3 regions of the Oceanobacillus sp. B139/18 genome follow, and region 3 is predicted to be linked to each of the others. Evidence: riboswitches for the same ligand, from Rfam matches in the RefSeq annotation. Region 3 holds a riboswitch; each other region holds the start of a gene.
The links. A riboswitch is a leader RNA that binds a small molecule or an ion and turns the genes downstream of it on or off. The one in region 3 is predicted to bind S-adenosylmethionine.
Positions count from the first base shown of each region.

Region 1: linked by a shared signal. The riboswitch ahead of ACZSMY_RS05595 (carboxymuconolactone decarboxylase family protein) and the one ahead of ACZSMY_RS03200 (methionine biosynthesis PLP-dependent protein) in region 3 are both predicted to bind S-adenosylmethionine.
Region 2: linked by a shared signal. The riboswitch ahead of ACZSMY_RS22730 (methionine ABC transporter ATP-binding protein) and the one ahead of ACZSMY_RS03200 (methionine biosynthesis PLP-dependent protein) in region 3 are both predicted to bind S-adenosylmethionine.

Region 1 covers NZ_JBVFXI010000001.1:1,141,143-1,146,311, forward strand. The annotation lists gene ACZSMY_RS05585 (sodium:solute symporter family protein) at 1-960, opposite strand, end outside; gene ACZSMY_RS05590 (LLM class flavin-dependent oxidoreductase) at 1,009-2,382, opposite strand; gene ACZSMY_RS05595 (carboxymuconolactone decarboxylase family protein) at 2,516-3,184, opposite strand; SAM riboswitch class I at 3,572-3,682, opposite strand; gene ACZSMY_RS05600 (acyl-CoA carboxylase subunit beta) at 4,022-5,169, opposite strand, start outside.
Region 2 covers NZ_JBVFXI010000016.1:4,034-9,202, forward strand. The annotation lists gene brnQ (branched-chain amino acid transport system II carrier protein) at 1-31, opposite strand, end outside; gene ACZSMY_RS22725 (aminotransferase class I/II-fold pyridoxal phosphate-dependent enzyme) at 289-1,458, shown strand; SAM riboswitch class I at 1,520-1,615, shown strand; gene ACZSMY_RS22730 (methionine ABC transporter ATP-binding protein) at 1,758-2,777, shown strand; gene ACZSMY_RS22735 (methionine ABC transporter permease) at 2,773-3,441, shown strand; gene ACZSMY_RS22740 (alpha-hydroxy-acid oxidizing protein) at 3,456-4,601, shown strand; gene ACZSMY_RS22745 (2-keto-4-pentenoate hydratase) at 4,694-5,169, shown strand, end outside.
Region 3 covers NZ_JBVFXI010000001.1:660,815-665,983, forward strand. The annotation lists gene ACZSMY_RS03185 (YjcZ family sporulation protein) at 1-28, opposite strand, end outside; gene dacB (D-alanyl-D-alanine carboxypeptidase/D-alanyl-D-alanine endopeptidase) at 165-1,529, shown strand; gene spx (transcriptional regulator Spx) at 1,852-2,259, shown strand; gene ACZSMY_RS03200 (methionine biosynthesis PLP-dependent protein) at 2,430-3,536, opposite strand; SAM riboswitch class I at 3,686-3,790, opposite strand; gene ACZSMY_RS03205 (hypothetical protein) at 4,100-5,002, shown strand.

The DNA of each region.
Region 1 (5,169 bases), 480 kb from region 3:
CCAAACTACGTACTCCATCAATGCTAAATCAGCGGCTGCAACATTGTCCCCAAGCGCTGTTCTGCTGTATAATCCTCCAAAAAGAACAAGCAAACAAAAGGCTGCGGTAATAACATAGGTTAGAATCATTTTTCCCAGGTCTCTTTCATGCTTTAAGCCAAGCACTTTATTGAATAAATGCGGTGCAGAAGCAAAGGCCCACTGAATAATAATCGCGCCAGATATTGCTCCAAACGAATAGAAATGGAGCGAATCAGGGTTAAATACGCTTACTAAATTCCCATTCTGCACGCTGAGATTATCTGTAATGCCAGTGAAGGTTGCTGTAACACTTCCTTCCCAGAAAATAATAATTCCGGAAATAAATATAGCTAAGCCTGCAATTGCCATCATAACCGCTTGGACAGCATCTGTATAAATATCAGCAAATGCTCCTCCGGCATAAACATACAGAACAACAATGACTGCGATAAATATCAATCCGCTTGTATAAGACATCCCCAAAAGGTATTCAAAAATTCTTGCTCCTGCTACAAACTGAGCTGCTATATAAAAAATGTTAAAAAGTAAAATCAGCCCAGTTCCCACTCTTAAAATATCACTATTATAGAAGTCACCAAGCCAATCCGGCAGGGAAAGGGACTTTTGTTTTGTATTCAGCTTTCTTACTTTTTTAGCTACCATCAGCACTCCTATTGGCCCGCCGCCGATCATCGCCAAAAACAGCCAGAGGTTAGACAATCCCCAGTCATGAGTCCATCCCGGGTAACCCAGAAAAGTTGCTGCACTTAGATAAGTAGCAGCAAAGGACAGGCCCAGTACATAGGGTCCCAGACTTCCGCCGCCTGTAGCGAAATCACTGATGTTTTTCGTTTTTTTAGCACTTATGTAACCAAGGATCAGCATGACAGCTAGAAATATTGCAAAACCGATCCATGTATAAAGCATAATTGTACTCATCTCTGACCTCCTTGCACATACGAGTAAAACAGGAAATGTACTTCTCCGTTATCTCGGCTGAAAGCTGCCAAGCTTTCGCGCAGGATGATTATCGGGTAAATGGGGTGTTCCATTTCCAAACATATTTTCTCTAAGCGTCTTCCCTTCATATTCAGTCCGGTAAATGCCGCGTTTTTGCAATTCAGGAACAACTAAATCCACAAATTCCCGAAATGTATCCGGAGAATAGGTCTGCGCGATATTGAAACCATCCACGTCACCTTCAAATGCCCATTCTTCCATTCGATCTGCAATTTGTTCAGGTGTTCCGATAAATTTCACCGTACCATTGCCGAGTCCATGATTTTTAACAGCTTCCCGCAGTGTCCATTTCTTATTAGGATCTTTTGTATACATATCCAGATTTCCCTGTACTGCTTCTGTCTGTATATCTTCAATATACTGATCCGGATTATATTTTGAAAAATCGATTCCTGTATGGCCGGAAAGGAGAGACGCAGTTCCTTCGTAGCTGACGTGGTCTGTTAAATCTTCATACTTTGCCAGCGCTTCTTCTTCCGTTGACCCAATGATTGGCAAAATCATAGGAAAAACAAATATATCTTGCCGATTTCTGCCCTGTTCCTCTGTTCGTTTCCGAATATCTGCAACATAGGCCTTTAACGCATCCAAGGAATGATTTTTAGTAAAAACCGCCTCTGCATGTTTCGCTGCAAAATCTCTTCCTTTTGGTGAAGCTCCTGCTTGGAATAAAACAGGCGTACGCTGCGGAGAAGGTTCAACCAAATGCGGACCAGGTACATTGAAAAATTCACCTTCATGATTAATCAAACGAACCTTATCCGGCTGTGCAAATGTATCCTTTGCGCCATCATGAACAACAGCATTGTCATCCCAGCTGTGTTCCCAAAGTTTATAAACGACTTCGAGAAATTCATCTGCACGGTCATAGCGCTGTTCCTTAGGAAGACGGCTGGAAAGGCCAAGATTGACTGCCTCGCTTTCTAAATAAGAAGTCACCACATTCCAGGCAACTCTTCCATTCGTTAAATGATCCAGTGTAGATAGCTGCCTTGCGAGTGCGTATGGTTGTGCATATGTAGCAGAAATTGTTGGCGCAAAGCCGAGATTTTCAGTGACAGCCGCCATAGCAGAAATCGGAATCAATGGATCATGAGCCGGAAGCTGTACAGCATGCCGGACAGCTGCTTCATGACTATTTTCATATACACTGTAGGTTCCAAGCACATCAGCAATAAACATGGCATCAAATTTACCGCGTTCCAGGATTTTTGCTGTTTCTATCCAATATGACAGGTCATTATGTTTTGTCCCCTCGTCCTTTTCATGCTTCCATAATCCTGTCGAGTGAGGGGAAGGTGAATTTTGAATAAATCCATTCAGGTGAATTTGTTTTGTCATCGTTTCGATAAGCTCCTTTTCTCATAAATTTTCATCTTGACCGCTTCACCAAAATCTATAATTGACTATCTCTCATTTGATGCAGTCAGCCATTGATTTTGGTATCGGCCCTTACTTCTGAATTGCTGATTACTTAAGATTCATCGAAAGCATTTAAGGCATTCACACTATGTGCCACTGCGGACCCGGCTTTTAAAGCTGCTGCCACAAAAATCGCTTCTGATATTTCCTCTAGGCTGGATCCTGTTTTTTTGGCGTTTTTCGTATGCAGATCAATGCAATACGGGCAGCCTGTGGTATGTGCTGATGCCACCGCGATAAGCTCTTTCTCCTTTTCGGTCAATTTGCCTGCTTTGATAGATTTATGATCAAAAGCAGCAAATGCCTTGAATGTATCCGCATCAATGTCACCAAATTCGGTTAATCTATTAAAATAGGATGCTTTGTACAGCTCGTCTTTTTCCTCTTCATCAAACGCATTTAGCGCATTCACACCATGAGCAACCGCTGAACCAGCCTTTAGAGCTGTTGCAACAAAAATGGCCTCTGTTACTTCCTCTTTATCAGCGTTATTTTTTTTAGCATTCCCCACATGTAAATCAATGCAGTACGGGCACCCCGTAATGTGCGCTACGGCTACCGCAATTAATTCCTTTAATTTAACTGATAATTCACCCTCAGCTAATGCTTTATCGTTAAAAGCAAAAAAAGTTTGAAACGCTTCCGGTGCATATTCTTTTAATTCTGTTATCCGGTTAAAATAAGATTTTTGATATAAACTATCTGTTTTAGTCAATGAAATCTCTCCTCATACATTTAAAATTTTGGTTTGTCATACAGTGAAACTTCAATTAGTGAAGGTTTTTCGACGCACAACTCTTTATAATAGGACGGTTAATCGCAAAAGCTCTTCGATGGGACGAGTAATCGCAGTCCCAGTCCCAGTTTCAGTCCTAGGACATCGTGAACCTGGTCTGTTTCCTTTGCCCACTGATTTGTGCTGCGATAAAATCATACAAATTGTAAATCCATCTCGTTAATTTTCTTACAGCCACCATAATAATTAAACTTTACCTATCTAATTACTCGGTTTTAAGCCATGCTTGCCCCTTTGAAATTATTCCCTCCCTACCCTTGTTTAAAAATGAAAAAACCCCTTTTCCAGGAGAAGAGGGTTTCTTTACACACTGCCTTATCTCTCAAGTGAAAACTTGCTGGAATTAGCACCATTTTACTGCGTTTCCAGTAATGGTTGCTGCGGGATTATAGGACCAGTTCCTCCCCCGGCTCTTGATAAGGAATTACATTATTTAGTTTTTTAAGATTTCTTCATATGTTATCGAATTCTAAAAAATATGTCAAGTGGAAATTTTAATTTAATGAAGCGTTTCTTGATCAAAATCTATTGATAATATTAGCAGATATCTTTTTGCTGTAAGCGGCGACTGGTTGTTTTATCACATGTAATTATATTTTCCTGCTATAGAGTACGATGCTAAATCGATTGAGCAGCTTTTTTCATCGTGTCCTTAAAATTCATCATTTAGTTTACATAATACAATTATGGTGAATTAATGTTTTTTTGTTTTCAGTAAAAACGCTTAGACCACATTCTAGCCTAAGCGTTTCCATTATTTGTTTACACTGGGTAAACCCCATGTTTTCTCTCGGTAAATTGCTTTTTCTTATTCTGATAAATGGTGAAACGTCTTGTCAGCTCGTTCCGAAGATGATCTGGATCAATGATATCATCAATAATCATTTCGGAAGCTAAGCGGTAAATATCAATGTTCTCTTTATAGGCGGCCTGCTTTTCTGCGATATATGCCTCCCTTTCTTCTTCTGGAAGCTGAGCGATTTTATTTGCTTCTACTGCATTCACTGCTGCTTCCGGTCCCATAACAGCAATCTGTGCATTTGGAAAGGCTAAACAGCAATCCGGATCGAAAGCCGGCCCTGACATCGCGTATAGACCAGCTCCATAAGCCTTTCGGACAATAACAGAAATTTTAGGTACCGTTACCTCACTCATTGCAAACAGCATTTTGGCTCCATGGCGAATAATTCCCTGCTTCTCCACTCTTGTTCCAATCATAAATCCTGGTACATCCGTTAAGAACAGCAGCGGAATTTCAAACGCATCACATAATTGGATAAATTTTGTTGCTTTATCTGCTGAATCCGTAAAAAGAACGCCTCCTTTTACACGTGGCTGATTAGCAATGATTCCTATACTTTGACCGTTGATACGGGCCAGCCCAGTAATTAATTCTGGAGCAAACCGCTTTTTTATTTCACAAAAACTGCCTTCATCAATTGTACGGTCAATCAGTTCATACATATCAAAAGCAGCATTTTGATTTTCTGGAATAATTTCGCTGATTGGCTTATCAAAGCTTTTTGGTTCTACAGATGCTGCTTTTTTTGGCTTCTCACGAAAATTAGCAGGAAAATACGTTAAGTACTTCTGTGCAAATTGAATCGCTTCTTCTTCGGTATCTACTAAAACATCGCCTACTCCTGAGGTTGTACAGTGCATCTTTGCTCCGCCCATTTCCTCTAAAGAAACCTTTTCGCCAATGACCTTTTCAGCCATTCGCGGTGAACCTAAATACATCGATGCGTTCCCATCAACCATGACAACAATATCACAAAAGGCCGGAATATAGGCACCGCCGGCAGCGGATGGACCAAACAATAAGCAGATTTGCGGCACTCTTCCTGACAGCTTAATTTGATTATAGAAAATACGTCCCGCTCCTCTTCTTCCCGGGAACATATCTATTT
Region 2 (5,169 bases), on a different contig from region 3:
AATAATTTCCTATACGCAGTTTGGTATTCATTTTTATTCCTCCTACCTCCAAACCAAATAATTCTTGGAATTATCTAATTATTTAACATAATTTGACACGATTTCTATCTTACTACTTTCACATATGAAATGCAACGGAAAAAGGGATGAATAAGAGACACGGAAAAAATTCCCATCCTGCCTTGTTTTGCTGTTTTCTCATATTTTTTATAGACAATCGCACTGCAAACTTATACTATTAGATGTAATTATAAAATTCACAAACTAGTATAAAGAGGTCGATAGATGATGAAGTTATCCCGTCGTGTAGAAAAGCTTCCTGCTCAATTTTTTGCATCCCTTGCCGGCAAAGTCGCTGCAGCCCTGGAAGAAGGAAGAGATATTATCAATCTCGGACAAGGCAACCCGGATCAGCCGACACCGCCGCATATTATCCGTACACTTCAGGAAAGCGCCGAAAATCCGGCTGCCCATAAATATTCCCCTTTCCGCGGTACCGATGAATTAAAAGGGGCTGCAGCACAGTTTTATAAAAGAGAATATAATGTCGATTTAGATCCTGCTTCAGAAATTGCTATTTTGTTCGGAAGTAAAATTGGCTTGGTAGAACTCCCTTTAGCTGTTATGGATGAAGGCGAATTAATGCTCTTGCCAGACCCTGGATATCCAGATTATTTGTCCAGTGTTTCATTAGCAGACGTTACTTATGACACGTTTCCATTATTAGAGGAAAACAATTTTTTACCAGATTATGCTGCCCTGACGCCGGAACAAAAGAAACTTGCCAAGCTATTATATCTCAACTATCCAAACAACCCGACCGGAGGTGTCGCAACGAAAGAATTTTTTGAAGATACCGTTGCGTTAGCGAAGGAAAATGATATCGGTGTTGTTCATGATTTCGCTTATGGAGCCATCGGTTTCGACGGCTATCAGCCAATAAGCTTCCTACAGACAAAAGGAGCGAAAGATGTCGGCGTTGAGCTGTACACCCTTTCCAAAACCTATAATATGGCCGGCTGGCGAGTCGGTTTTGCTGCTGGCAACAAAGATATGATCGAAGCGATTAATATTCTGCAGGACCATTTATTTGTCAGTCTTTTCCCAGCTATTCAAAAGGCAGCTGCGGAAGCATTATTAGGGGACCAAAGCTGTGTCACCTCGCTTGTGGAACGCTATGAACAGCGCAGAGATGTTCTCATAGAAGAATGCAGACGTATCGGCTGGGAAGTCACTGCACCGAAAGGCTCTTTCTTTGCCTGGCTCCCTGTACCAGCGGCATTTACAAGTGAAACATTTGCTGATTATTTATTACAAGAGGCGGATGTAGCCGTTGCAGCCGGGAATGGTTTCGGAAAGAATGGAGAAGGTTATATACGCGTCGGATTACTCGTAGAAGAGGATCGTATTCGTGAAGCTATTCGACGTATTGAGAAACTGCAGCTGTTTCAAAAATAAATATTGACGAAACTTGTAAAATAAGATACTTTTAAAGAATACAATTCAATTGCTACCACACCTCTTATCCAGAGCAGCTGAGGGACTGGCCCGTTGAAGCTCGGCAACCTTAAAAAGGTGCTAATTCCAGCAAGACACCCGTCTTGAAAGATGAGAGCAGAAAATAAGATTACATTTTCGAGCCTCTCTTACCCTAGAGAGGCTCTTTTTTAGAAATTGTATCGATTCTGACAAGACAGCTGCAAACAATATTACCTATCAACTGCAGCATAATGATAGAAAGGCAGGAAAAACAGCAGATGATCAAATTAGAGAATGTCACAAAAGTTTTCCCCTCCAAAAAAGGAAAGGATGTTACTGCACTGGACGATGTGTCGATTTCTGTCAATAAAGGAGAAATCCATGGCGTAATCGGCTACAGCGGTGCAGGAAAAAGTACATTAATTCGCTGTGTCAATTTACTGGAGTCTCCTTCGAAAGGAAAGGTTTGGATTGATGGAACCGACTTAACGAAGCTGTCAAAAGAAAAGCTCCGGCAAACAAGACAAAAGGTCGGCATGATTTTTCAGCATTTTAATTTATTAAGGACTGCCAGTGTCTATGATAACATTGCGATTCCATTAAAATTACTCGGCGTACCGAAGGCAGAGGTTAAGGAAAGAGTCATGAAATACTTAGATATTGTCGATTTATCTGAGAAAAAAGATGCTTATCCTTCCCAGCTTTCCGGCGGTCAAAAGCAGCGTGTCGCTATTGCCAGGGCGCTGTCACAGGAGCCACAGGTCCTCCTGAGCGATGAGGCAACCAGCGCACTCGACCCAGAAACGACAAATTCCATTCTCGAACTATTATTAAAAATTAATGCAGAGCTTGGGATCACAATACTATTAATCACGCACGAAATGAACGTTATCCAAAAAATATGCGATTATGTCTATGTTATTGAAAACGGAAACCTCATTGAACAAGGTTCGACGATAGAACTATTTACAAAACCTAAACAGCCGACGACTAAAAAGTTCTTAAATACCATTTCACAACGAAAATTATCGGATCGTTTAATTGATGAATTGAATTTAGAAGGCAAAGTAATTCGTTTAACCTTCCTTGGTGAAAATACAGGTCAGCCGCTGTTGTCTAAGGTAACACAGCAATTTTATGTAGAGCCGAATATTCTGACTGCCAATATTATCGAATTAAAAAATGGCATTGTCGGCAACCTTGTCGTTCATTTGATTGGCAGTGAGCATCAAGTAGAACATTCTCTCTCCTTCTTAAAAGAACAAGGCGTAGAAGTAGAAGAATTGGGGGTGAATTAACATGCAGGCATTTATTGATCAATGGGGTTCAGAGTTTTATGATGCCATAATAGAAACTCTTCAAATGGTTTTAATCTCTTTGTTTTTCGCTGTTATTATCGGCGTTATTTTAGCTATTCTATTAGTTTTGACACGTCCGGGACAACCCTTGCAAAATAAGTTTGTTTATCAGTCTTTAAACCTGCTGATTAACGTCATCCGGTCCATTCCATTTATTATTCTTTTATTCTTTATGCTTCCTTTCACCAAATTGATTGTAGGTGTAACCATTGGTGTAAAAGGAGTTATTGTGCCGCTCGTTGTCAATGCAGCTCCTTATATCGCCAGACTGATTGAATCCTCCCTGTTAGAGGTCAACCAAGGTGTTATCGAAGCATATCGAGCGATGGGAGTAAAGACACATCAAATTATTTGGAATGTGATGCTGCGTGAAGCGAGACCAGCCATTGTTCTTGCATTAACCATCGCAACAATCAGCCTTATCGGGGCAACTGCTATGGCCGGATTAGTCGGCGCTGGAGGCCTGGGTGACTTAGCTTACCGATTTGGACACTTGCGTTATGAAACAGACGTCATGTACGTTACGGTTATTATGCTCGTTATTATCGTTCAAGGTCTTCAGTCTCTTGGAAACCGACTCGCCGAACGATTGAAAAAAGATTAATTGGAGGAAAAAATATGACAACCTCATCCAAGAAAAGCTCTTTCTTAGAGCATATAACCATACAAGATTCCTTTCCAATTGGCACTGCACAGCTTGAAGCTGCAGCAAAGCATGCCCTGCCGGCAGAAGTATTTGGCCACATCCGCTCTGGTGCCGGCGGGGAAGAAACGTTAAGAAAAAACAGAGAAGCCTTTGAGAAATATTCGATTATTCCCAGGTTTTTACGTAATGTCTCCGAAGTGGACACATCTATACGTATTTTAGGAAAAGAATATGCTTCCCCATTAATGGTCGCTCCGATAGGACATTTAAAAATGGTTCATGAAGAACCTGACTTTGCCATTGCAAATGTTGCGGCTTCGATGAATATTCCATACATTCAAAGCACTGTTACAGCAAGATCTATCGAAGAAGTCTCGGAAGCTGTTCCTCATGGACCAAAATGGTTTCAATTATACTGGTCCAATAATGATGCTATTTCCTACAGTATGGCAGAACGCGCAGAAAAAGCCGGATATGAAGCGATAGTGGTCACCGTGGATACTATGATTCTCGGGTGGCGTGAAGATGATATGAGGCATCAGTACTCCCCATTGAAAAAAGGGTATGGAAAAGCAAACTATGTCCAGGATCCTGCATTTCAAGAAGGCTTAAAGGATGGACAGGATGAAGTTGAATCAATTATTGAAAACCTTCATCACCCATCCCTTCATTGGGACAATATAACGGCATTACGTCAACGTACGAAGCTGCCAATTTTTCTAAAAGGCATCCTTCATCCTGAAGATGCAAAACAAGCAATAAAAGCCGGAATAGACGGGATTATTGTCTCCAATCATGGCGGCAGACAAATGGACGGAATCATACCAAGTCTGGAAGCATTACCAGCTATACGCGAAGCTGTTGGTCCAGATTTCCCCTTGCTGCTTGATAGCGGCATCCGCCGGGGAGCAGATGTCATCAAAGCCCTGGCGCTTGGCGCAGATGCGATTTTATTTGGGCGTCCGTATACCTACGCGCTTGCACTTCAGGGAGAAGCAGGCGTTCAGAAGATATTCGCTAACCTTGCGCAAGAAGTTGCTGTATCGATGGCATTATCTGGAGCTAAGACAATAGAAGAAGTAAAGCAGCTCACATTGAAAATTGCTGCTGATAACTAAGTATATATACAGAGCGGCCTCTTGACGGAGACGCTCTTTTCTTTCATCATAATCATATAATATTATGAAAAAGCTATAAGGAGATTTTAAGCATGAGCGTTATTCCCGAAATTTTAGCACATATCGAAACAGCTTACGAGGCGCATAAGCCCGTTTCATTTATTCGTGAAAACTATACAATCAGCGAAGACGAAGCATATCAAGTGCAGCATGCGTTTATTAACAAACGTGTTCAGGAGGGTGATTCGGTCGCGGGCTATAAAATCAGTATGACCAGCAAAGAAACACAGGCAATTGCTGATACACACGAGCCTGCCTACGGAACCATTCTGACATCACAAGTGTTACAGGGAGATGCTGAGTATGCCCTATCCCATTTATTCTCTCCCTTGATTGAACCTGAATTGATGTTTTTCATCAATGAAGATATCTCAAACAACGCAGATGTTCAGGAAATCATCGAAAAAACTTCTGTTGCTCCGGGAATTGAAATTCCAGATGCAAGATATATCAACTGGTTCCCGAATTTTTCATTAATGGATTTGCTATCTGACAATACAGCAACAGG
Region 3 (5,169 bases):
CTCCGCCAAATTCATTGTAATTACTCATTTTTTACACCCCCTGTATGTTTACTATATGAAATGATTTTATGTTTGAGAGGGTATTTGACTAGAAAAAAGGATTTTAACCTATAGATATCGAATTAGAAAATTAAGAACGTAATACATCATCCGAGGTGGAATCGATGCAAAAACTAAATAACTTTTTATTAAACAAATGTCACAACAAAGGAAGTGTTTCAGGAATAAGTGTGCGCTCCGGGACAAGCGGTGCAAGCTTGTTTAATTATTATGCATCAACACGGCTGCAGCCTGCTTCCAACTTGAAAATACTTACAGCAGTAGCGGCATTAAGGAAATTAGGTCCTGAATATACATTTCAAACCGAGCTTCATTTGGGGGGGAAAGTAGTGGAGGAAACCTGTCATGGTAATGTTTATTTGGTTGGAAAGGGAGACCCGACTTTACAAGAAAAGGATTATAAACAGTTTGTGGCTTCTTTAAAAGAGCGTGGGATCAAAAATATATCCGGAGACTTTATTCTTGATGACAGCTGGTACGATGATATCCGCTGGTCTGATGATTTAATTTGGGCTGATCAGCAATACGGGTATGGTTCAGAAGTATCTGCTTTAACACTTGCTCCAGATACAGATTATGATACGAATGCTATTAAATTAATCATTACCCCGGAAAAATTGCATACAACCCCAAAGATAGAAATCCTGCCGCATACGGAAGGAATTACGGTGACCAACGATGCTGTAACGACAGAAGAAGCAGATGAAGAAGCATTGATTGTAAGGCGGAATAATTCAGCAAATCACTTTTTTATATCAGGAAAAATCGGCAGGAAAGAAGGAAAGCAGGAAGTATATATGGCTATTAAACATATTGAAAATTATATCGCAGACACAATCCGGCAAATATTAAAAAAGGAAGGTATTGCGTTAGAAGGCCGGATAAAAAAAGGAAAGCTTCAGGGAGATGCAGCGTGTATTTACCATAAACAGTCACCGCCATTAACTGGCATTATTATTCCCTTTATGAAGCTTAGCAATAATGGGATTGGTGAGATGCTCACAAAAGAATTAGGGCGTAAAACATATGATGACGGTTCATGGGAATCGGGTCTGGCAGCAGTGAAAGAAGCTCTGGCTACCTATTCAATCAATCTGGATACAATCCAGTTAAAGGATGGTTCCGGAATTTCAGCAGCTAACTTTATTCCAGCCGAAGAACTGACGCGTTTACTGTACGAAATCCAGCAGGAAAAGTGGTTCCCTGAATTTTTAGCCAGTCTGCCGGCAGCTGGAGAAGCCGATAAAATGATTGGAGGCACTTTACGTGAACGTATGAAGGGACTGGATGTTCAGGCAAAAACAGGAACCATTGAAGGTGTCAGCACTCTTTCCGGTTATGTAACCAATGGAAAGGGAGAACGGCTTATCTTTTCCATCTTATTTAATCATTTATTAGATACGGATACAGGAAAAGAATTAGAAGATGAACTGGTTGCGATAATGGCGGAGATAGAAGAATGGTGTTGACCTTTGTCATTTGTTTTTTGGGGGGGTTCATTATTTGATTTAAGCTGTTATTAAACAGAAGTTTAAGGGCGTATTGTGGAATCGTGAAGCCGGGGAAGCATATTTATAGAGCGAAGGAATAATAGCAGCAAGCTTTATTTCGATGAATTAAGCTTCATTTCATGTTTTTTTTATGACCTTACCATAGTTTTACCACATTTCCATGCTAAAGTGAAACTAAGATAGAAAAAATGGAATGAAGAAGCAGAAATGTTTTACTTTCATTTCATCATAATCACTTTGAATCTTGTAATGAATATGTCAAATAATAAGGAGAATGAATATGACAGTGCATATTTACGGAGTATCTTGCTCATCTACAAGAAAAGCGAGACAATGGTTTCGCAAAAATGGAATTGCTTATAAGGAACGAAATATTTTACATCAACCATTGACAATTGACGAACTAAAGAATATTTTACAAATGACTGTGGAAGGCACGGATGAGATACTTTCAACCCGTTCTAAAATTTTTAAAGAATTGAATTTGAATGTAGAGGATTTGTCTCTGCAAACTTTATTGAAATTAATTCACAAATACCCAAGACTGCTGAAAAGTCCAATTTTGGTGGATGAAAAAAGATTCCAAGTTGGGTACCATGAGGAAGATATTCGTCAATTCTTACCTCGTAAAACGAGACAGCTGCAATGGTTACAATGGAAAGTGGATTTAGGTTTAATAAAAGGGTAACGAACCTTAAATGAACCTTAAATTATGGAAGCATACGATGAAATGGCTGTATGCTTCCATATGTTGAATGTTGAGCAAATTAAATAATATGTAAGGAAGAATATAATTTCATCTTTACTCTAAAAAAGAGGCAGCTTTAAAATGAGCTGCCTCTTTTTTGGGGTATTGTTTTAAATTTTACTGACAACCTGCAGCGCCTGCTCAATATCTGCTATTAAATCCTCCGCATCTTCAATTCCTACAGAGAAACGAAGAAGGTCATCACCGATTCCTCTGTTATCTCTTTCTTCCTCCGGCATATCGGCATGTGTTTGTGTTGTAGGATAGGTAATAAAGCTTTCTACACCGCCCAGACTTTCGGCAAATACAATTAAGTTGAGGTTAGCTAAGAAAGAACGCACCTGGTCGGCATCTTCTAAACAAAATGAAAGCATGCCGCCTTTATTTGGATAATAAACCTGTCCAATTGACGAGTGGTCTCGCAGGTAAGCAGCAATTTCTTGTGCGTTTTCCTCGTGACGCTGCATACGCAATGCAAGTGTTTTTAACCCGCGGACAAGCAGCCAGCTGTCTGAAGCAGATAATGTTGCTCCTGACGCATTATGCATTTCAAATAATTTTTCGGAAAGGTCAGGACTTTTGGTTACGACCAGACCGGCTAAAACATCATTATGGCCGCCGATATATTTTGTCGCACTATGCACTACAATATCCGCACCAAGCGTAATTGGCTGCTGGAGATAAGGTGTTAAAAATGTATTATCAACAATAAGCAGCAGGTTATGCTTTTTAGCCAGCTCCGCATACTTTTCAATATCCACCTCCTGAAGTAACGGGTTCGTCGGTGTTTCTAAAAAGATAGCCTTTGTATTTTCGTTAATACATCGTTCTGTTTCCGTGATATTTTGACAGACATCATAGGTCACGGAAATATTATAAGCTTTTTCAAAATGATTAAAAATACGGTAAGTTCCTCCGTAGATATCTTTTGTCGCGATAAGGTGATCGCCCATACGAAACAGGGAGGAGAGAACTAATTGAATAGCTGCCATTCCTGAGCTGCAGGCGAAAGCAGCATCTCCTTCTTCCAGCTTTGCGAAACCTTCCTCTAAAACAGATCTGGTCGGATTCTTGGTACGCGTATAATCATAACCTGTGGAATGGCCAATTCCCTGGTGCTGATAAGCTGTTGACATGTAAATAGGCGGATTTATAGCCCCTGTCCGTTCGTCCGTTTTATTACCTAACTGTACTAATGCTGTTTCTATTTTTCTCATTTTCCTTCAGCCTCCTCAATCCAGAAACATGAATTCGCTTATCTTTCGCGAATATGCTGTTTTCTTATGATTTTCCCATGTGAAATCAATAAAAAACCCTTCTTATTCCAGAGATGAGATAAGAAGGGTATGATATCGTGATGATACATATCTTATCTTTAAAGGGGAGTTCCCTTCTGGAATTAGCACCTTGCTAGAAGCAGCTGGTTGCTGAGACATCGTCGGGCCAGTCCCTCCGTCTCTCTGGATAAGAATTGGAATTTTATTAAATTATAATTACGTTAACTTTACAAGAGCGAGGAAAAAAAATCAAGTCTTGATTTTTTTAAAAATGAAAAAGCCGGCAACACTGGCTTAGAGGCTGTGTATAGAAAGAAGAAGCTTGAAAAAAACGAAAAGTATTTGAAAAGGACTCCGATGACGATTACAATGGTAGTGTAGTGAACGTATTGTTGAATGGTTATAAAATGGACAATTACTCTGAATGAGTTGGATATGTCTGATAATAAAAAGGGTGAAATAATAAATATCCGAATGAAACTATTTAAAAAGGAAGAAGATATATGCGCAAAAAAAAGCTATTATGGGTAAACATTTCTATGTTAGCAGGTTGTATTATCATCATTGGCATGGGGATTTATAAGGATAACCGCTCTGTAGAATATTCAATGGAAGTGAGTACAGAAGACGGAACTGGACAAACTGGAGAAAGCGTAGAGATTTTTACAACCTCCTGGAATAATCGGTTATTAGGAGACAATGAACAAATTTATCAAACAGCTAATTTAGATTATCGCAACATACTTCAGCAGGAAGACAATGAAATAGAAGTGCAGGAAGAGCGTACTGTGACTCAAGGTACCGAAACAGAGGAAGAAACATACACAAATCCAGAAACAGAGGTGCAGGAAGAAGATTATATAGCTTCTGAGGAAGCATCATCTAATCAAATAACAAATGATGAGCCAGCTGACAGTGAACAAAGCAGTAACGCTTCAAATAAGGAAAACGCAGCTGGTGAAAATAATGAGAATACAGAAAGCCGAGAATCAGAATCGAATAATACGCAACGTTCCACAGCTTCTGTACATCAGAATCAATCTGAAAAAAATAGCCGCTTTTCTGATTCCAATAATTCTGGAGCTGAAACTGAGGCGCCCGGCACAAATGACAGGAATGAAGAGAATTCAGAGAAAGAAGATTCAAAAGATAAATCGGATCAACCGCCGAAACAGCCGGAAGAGGAAGAAAATGGCAACGATGATAATGCAAACAACAAGGAACCCGATTCTGAAGATGTAGAGAGTGAAGAGCCGGAATCAGAGGAAGGAAATCCTGAAGAAGAAGAAAATAATGGAGAGCATGAGACTGAAGAAGAGGGAGAAAACTCAGACTCAGAAACAGATAAAGGTTCTGAAGAGCACAAAGGTTCTGAGGTCGATACTGCATCCATCTATGCTGATTAAATTACGAAAGAAAGCAGCTGTTTCATAATTAAATTAATAAGGTAAAATAAAACTGCGAATTTGCTGTAGCCTGGCGAATTTGCAGTTTTTTAATATTAAAATCTCAACTTTCGCACCTATTAATAAGCATATATATCATGCGGGTTCTTTGATAAAACAAGTTTCGC